DNA from 2 places in the Clostridium sp. SHJSY1 genome. Region 2 is predicted to be linked to the other one. Evidence: a T-box and tRNA genes for the amino acid it is inferred to sense, from the RefSeq annotation. Region 2 holds a T-box; the other holds one or more tRNA genes.

Region 1 (3,437 bases), on a different contig from region 2:
ATTCCATCTGCTATTATATCTATATCTTCATCAACATTTAATTGGTTTAATAACTGATCAAATGGAACTTCTTTCATTTTTACTTTATTAATTCCTAAACGCCTTGCTGCTTCCTTCATAATATCTGCATCAATTCCAGTAAATTCACTAGTTTTAGGATTTATATATGCAAATGGTACATCATTTGAGGATGCAACAGTTAATTCCCCTTTCTCTTTTATTTTTTGTAATCTATCTACTTCTTGCATTGGTATGTTATTTTCATTTGGTAGTTGTATTAAAGTGTATCCAACACTAGTTGTAAGATTTATTATAACAACTAAAGAAACTAAAAACTTAAAAAAGTTCTTCAATTTGGCTCCTCCTTAGCTTTATTAATTTTTTAAATATTCATTTACCAATATAATAAATAAATTATTATGGAATATAATGATCTCTTATTCCATACTTAGTAAGTATCTGGTACAAAGTTCCATCATTCTTCATCTCTTGTAATTTCTCATTAATTGCATTTAATAATGTAGTGTCCTCTTTTTTTAAAGGATATCCTACAGTAGCAACCTTTTCAGATTTATATTGGGTTGGAGATAATATTTTAAAGTTTGATTTAGGATTTTTTTGAACAATATTTTGTTCTATTGTGATTGCAGCAAGTATAGCATCTATAGTTTTATTCTGCAATCCTATTCTTAAAGAATCCCTATTATCAAAAATCAAATAATTTTTGATAAATCCTTGTTCTTTCCAATTTTTAACTATATCTTCATACACTTCACCTTTATTTACACCAATAATTAAATTTTTTAAATCATCCTTACTATTTATGTTTGTATCTTTTCTAGTTAATATTCCATCTCTAGCATCATAAATGGGTATGGTAAAATCCACTAATCGTTTTCTCTCATCTGTTATGGTTATTCCATCTACTATCATATCAATGTCAGAACTCTTGACTAAATCTTCAAATAAATTAGAAAACAAAGTATATCTTGCCTCCACTTTGTTAACTCCTAAACGTTTAGCTACCTCTCGTATAATATCTGCATCTATGCCACTAAATTCACCAGTTCTAGGATTTTTATAAGAGTATGGTTCATTATTAGATGATAGTATTGTCAATACTCCCTTTTCTTTTATTTTCTGCAATCTATCTACATTCTGTGTTGATATCTTATTCTCATCTGGTAGCTGTACTATTGAATTTCCTATATTAGTATTTAGGCTAAGTATAACAGTCAAAGGAATCAGAAACTTAAACCAGTTCTTCAATTAGACCCCTCCTTAATTTTATTATAAAAAAATACTATTTAGATAGTTCTTTAACAATATAATAACTAAATCACATATTTCTATATTTCCTCTTGACTTGTGTAATTATTCTTTTTGTAATTCATTTTCCTTATTTACACGAAAATTAAGATAATAAACAAAATTTCATCAAAAAACTCACAAACCTTAATACTATTTAAGATTTGTGAGTTAAGAATGATTCGTAGAATAATTAAAATATAATATAACTAAAATTGGAACCATAGTGCATGTTACACTAATTTTAAAGTAAGGCTTTATAATTAGATATATACAAAACAAAAACCCACAAACCTTAACATTATCTAAGGTTGTGAGTTATATAATGATCCATAGGGGAATCGAACCCCTGATTCCACCGTGAGAGGGTGGCGTCTTGACCGCTTGACCAATAGACCAGAACATGAATTAGTATATCACATATTTTCCATGAATGGAATTACTAATATGCTCCATATTTATCTAAATATCAGCATTATTAACAAACTGATGTATTATGCTTTCATATTCTTCTTTTTTCTCTTTATATGATGTTAAATGTACAGCGTTAGGTATAATTAGCAACATATCATCTTCTTTAGCCCTCTTTTTATACATATCAATCGCCATACTAGCTGGAACCTTTTTATCTTCATCCCCATGTATAAATAATATTGGAGTATCACAATCAGTTATCTCATTTATTGGAGAAACATCTTCAAATTTAAAGCCACATCTTTTATTAACTTTTAAATTTAGAAGCCAATATACTAAAGTAAAAGGGACATATTTTACTTTAGAGAATTCATATCGAATTATTTCTTTAGCTGAAGAATATCCACAATCTTCAATTATAAAGTTAACCTTATCATTCCTTGCTCCACACATAAGTACCGTTGCAGCGCCCATAGATTGTCCATGTAATCCTAAAAACAACTTTTCTCCTTTTTTATTTTCAATAAAATCAATCCATAAATTTAAATCATCTTTTTCATTATATCCATATGTTGCATATTTCCCTTCACTATTTCCATGAGCTCTTTCTTCAACTAATAATATATTAAATTTCTCTTTTAAAAACATTGGAATGAAAGGTGTATGAAGATAATAATTTGCACTATATCCATGAACCAAAATTATATATCTATTATTATCTTTAAATCTCTCAATTAAATGTCCAGTTAATTTTAACCCATCTTTTGATACAATTGAAACATCTTCCATTTCTAAATTTTCAAAATATTCTTTATCCCAGAGACCCCATCCTTCAATTCTTTTAATTGAATCTTCTTTAGTCTTTCTACTTGCAAGAAAAGCTTTCTTAAATGCATACTCTGATGTAAAATGTAAATAAATCAAAAAAATTACAACTAATATTACAACAATTATCAAATTTATCTCCCTACCTTTCATAAGTAATAATAACATTTTTTATAAAAATAAAAAAGAGTAGCTTTACACACATAAGCCACTCTTTTTTACAATCCAATAGACAAATACATTTCTATTCCTTTCTAATTAACTTTGTAATTTTTGAGCTAATTCCTTTAACTCTTCAAAAGTTAATTCAGCTAAGTAAGACCTGTTAAGCTCTGATTCAGCTAGCCCACGATCTTTGCCTAAAGTTAATATCGTAGTGATGTACATTTCTCTATAATCTCTTACTGCCATAACTCCACCTCCTTTAATAATATTATTTATTATACTCTTTATACTATGCAAGTCAAGAAATTTTGACTACAAATATTTGAGCAATTTTGATTTTTTCTTTTTTACAATAGTTATTATACTATATTATTTTAAATTTTCAAAATATTTTATCTCCTTTTTGATTTTTTATTCATTTTTAACTTAAATAGCCTTTTTTTCTTTAATTAATAAACCTAATTTGACTATTTTCACGTTTTCTAAAAGCTACTTTTCTATTTTACTTTATTTTATTTTGCAAGAAAAGTATTTCTCATTGTCAATTTTCACATTTTATCACAATAAAGGTTAGATCTAATTTTGTTGTATTCATACAACATGATTTAATGATTTTAACACAAATAAAAAAAGAAAAAAGCCTTTACAAACATTGTAGTTTGTAAAGACTCTATATTATTTTAAACTATCCAAATAAGCTACAGCACTTAATGATGCTATATTAC
Region 2 (3,437 bases):
AATGGAATCTAAAAAATAAGGATAAGCTTAAGACAAGCTTATCCTTATTTTTTATAAGTTACATATGATTTTTGATTGTTAATCATAGTTTTAATAGGTATAATAAAATTAATTTTTAAAGTATTGGAGTTGTTTTAATGGAGAGATTAGATAAAGTAATATCAAATCTAGGATATGGAAGTAGAAAAGAAGTTAAGATTATGGCTAAAAAAGGGCTTATTGAAGTTGATGGAATTATTATAAAGGATAATGGAATGGCAGTTGATCCGGAAAAATCAGTAATTAAAATAAATGGTGAAGAAATTACATATAGAGAGTATATATATCTTATTATGAATAAGCCAGATGGAGTAATATCTGCAACTGTTGATAATAGAGAAGAGACTGTAATAGATTTGCTTGAAGTTGAACATCAAGTATTTGAACCATTTCCAGTAGGAAGATTAGATAAAGATACTGTCGGTCTTTTACTTCTTACAAATGATGGGGAATTAAATCATAAACTACTTTCACCAAAATGGCATGTTGATAAGGTGTATTATGCAAAGATTAATAAAGAAGTTACTGAAGAAGATATAGAAGCTTTTAGAAAGGGGATTACATTAGACGATGGCTATACTTGTAAAGAAGCCAAGTTAGAAGTGTTATCAGTTGGAGCTGAAGGTTCGGAGGTTCATATAACAATTCAAGAAGGGAAATTTCATCAAGTTAAAAGAATGTTTGAAGCTGTCGAGAAAAAGGTTGTTTATCTTCAAAGAATTAAGTTTGGAGGAATAGAATTAGACCATGATTTGGAAGAAGGCGAATATAGAGAACTTACAGAAGATGAATTAGCAATATTAATGTCAAATTAACGAATATTTGTTAAGGATGCAGGAATATCATTCATAATGATATGAAAAACAAACTTTTTTTTCAAAATCTCTTGCATTTTAGTGGACAATAACATATAATATTTATGCAAGGATAAATAAAAGGAATAAATAGCCCCCTTTTTATTTATTGCTTATTGCTAAAGCGCAACCTGGCCCCAAGGGTTGCGTTTTTTTTATTTTGTTAAAAATACTAATATGTAATTGTTAACATTTTTTATATGATTAAAAAAATGCTGAGAATATTGTCAAATAATAAAGACAAACTAAAATGTATTTGTAAGTATTTCTATGAAAAACAAGTGTTTTTTATTGAGGAACATAATCCTTCATAACTTGCAAAAATGAAATGAGAAAATGAATGGAAACTTGCAAAAATAAAATAAAATGAAATTTTTTAATACAATAAATATATTTACAAGATTATTTTGACAAGTTATAATTAAGAAAGATTTGTTAATAATATATGTATAGACAATGAAAAAGAAGAGTATACAGTGTTAGGTTTTAAAGAGAGCTTTGGGTTTTGGTGAAACTAAAGTAAATTTACCTGTAGAAAGAAGCTTTGGAGTCGTTATGGGATAATCCCCTTATAGATAAGAGTGGAACGATTAATTCGTTCAATTTTAGGTGGTACCACGGAGGTAATATTCTTTCGTCCTATTTTTAGGATGGAAGATTTTTTTATTTTAATTACAATAAAAGAAAGGTGATATTATGAGTTTTGAAAAATTAGCAGATATTCTGTTTCCAAGTATAGAAAAGACACCAGAATATTATTTAGAAAAGTATCCAAAAAGAAATTTAAAAGAAGGAGCAGTAGTATGTAGATATGCTCCAAGTCCAACAGGATTCCAACATATAGGTGGAGTTTTTGCTGCCTTGATCAATGAAAGAATAGCAAGTCAAAGTGAAGGTGTATTTTTCTTAAGGATAGAAGATACAGACCAAAAAAGAGAAGTTAAAGGTGCAATAGTTGATACTATTGAAACTATGAAGAATTTTGGTATGAACTTTAATGAAGGTGCTACTGGAGAAGAATCAGAAGTAGGTAACTATGGTCCATACAGACAAAGTTTAAGAAAAGAAATATATTCAACTTTTGCTAAGGCGTTAGTTAAAAAAGGATTAGCATATCCTTGTTTCTGTACTCCAGAAGAATTAAATTCAACTAGAGAAAAGCAAATGGCTGAAAAAGTTACTCCAGGATATCATGGAGAATATGCTACTTGTAGAAATATAAGTGCTGAAGATGCTATTAAGAAAATAGAAAATGGTGAAAGCTATATCATAAGATTAAAGTCACCTGGAAAATCAGAAAATAGAGTGGATTTCCATGATCTTATAAAGGGTGATACTTCATTTCCAGAAAATGATCAGGATATAGTAATAATTAAATCTGATGGGCTTCCAACTTATCACTTTGCTCATGCAATTGATGATGCTTTAATGAGAACTACTCATGTAATTAGAGGAGAAGAGTGGCTATCATCATTACCAATACATGTACAATTATTTGATGTATTGGGATTTGATAGACCAAACTATGCTCATATACCAACAATAATGAAAAATGATAATGGTTCAAAGAGAAAACTTTCAAAGAGAAAAGATGCAGAAGCTGCTGTTTCTTACTATAAGGAAGTTGGTTATCCAACAGAATCTGTTATTGAATATTTACTAAATATAATTAACTCAAGTTATGAAGATTGGAGAAATGAAAATCCAAATGCGGATTATCATGAATTCCATGTAGATCTTGATAAAATGAGTAAGAGTGGAGCATTATTTGATATAGTAAAATTAAATGATGTTAGTAAAGATGTAATTTCTAAATTTAAGGCTGAAGAAGTATATAATGATTATACAAAATGGGCTGAAGAATTTGATAAAGAAATGTTTGAACTTGTTACAGCAAAAGAAGATATGTCAAAAGAAATGTTTAATATAGATAAAGAAGGGCCAAAACCAAGAAAAGACTTTGCTAAGTGGGATGAAGTTAAAGAGAAGATATTCTATTTCTTTGATGAATTATTCTATAATGAAGCAGAAGTAAATATAGAATTACCTAAAACATTATCTTTAGATGCTGCTAAGGAAGTTATAAAAACTTATGCTAATGAGTTTAACTTTAACTCTGGAAGTCAAGAAGCATGGTTTGAAGATTTAAAAGCTATAGGACTTAATCTGGGATATTGTGCAAATAGGAAAGAGTATAAAACTAATCCTGATAACTATAAAGGAATGATTTCTGATGTAGCTGGAGCCGTAAGAGCTGCATTAACGCATAGAGCAAATACTCCTGACCTTTATACTATAATGCAAATTTTAGGTGAAGATAAAGTAAGAGAAAGATTTGAAAAGTTTCTTTAAAATATAGATAACCCCTCATTAAATCAGCATATTCTGAATATAAGAATATTACCATAAATATTTTTGAGAATATATATTCTTCAGAATATAAACATACAAGAAAATAAGTATAAAAAACTAAGAGGTATCTCAATTTTTGAGATGCCTCTTAGTTTTTTAACCAATCTTAAATGAACTTTTCAATGAAACTAT

What was found. A T-box is a leader RNA that pairs with one kind of tRNA and senses whether it is charged. The one in region 2 lies ahead of gltX (glutamate--tRNA ligase), so its partner is inferred to be a tRNA-Glu.
Region 1: it has a tRNA-Glu gene. The T-box ahead of gltX (glutamate--tRNA ligase) is inferred to sense a tRNA for this amino acid. The anticodon was not compared.

What each region holds. Positions count from the first base shown of each region.
Region 1 is NZ_JANDMF010000002.1:120,568-124,004, forward strand. Features, by position in the region: gene NNC19_RS01745 (ABC transporter substrate-binding protein) at 1-353, opposite strand, end outside; gene NNC19_RS01750 (transporter substrate-binding domain-containing protein) at 418-1,269, opposite strand; tRNA gene NNC19_RS01755 (tRNA-Glu) at 1,635-1,706, opposite strand; gene NNC19_RS01760 (alpha/beta hydrolase) at 1,771-2,679, opposite strand; gene NNC19_RS01765 (hypothetical protein) at 2,806-2,958, opposite strand; gene NNC19_RS01770 (NAD(P)/FAD-dependent oxidoreductase) at 3,388-3,437, opposite strand, start outside.
Region 2 is NZ_JANDMF010000019.1:8,742-12,178, reverse strand. Features, by position in the region: gene NNC19_RS10260 (lytic transglycosylase domain-containing protein) at 1-12, shown strand, start outside; gene NNC19_RS10255 (pseudouridine synthase) at 138-854, shown strand; T-box leader at 1,341-1,538, shown strand; gene gltX (glutamate--tRNA ligase) at 1,590-3,245, shown strand; gene NNC19_RS10245 (glutamine--tRNA ligase/YqeY domain fusion protein) at 3,402-3,437, opposite strand, start outside.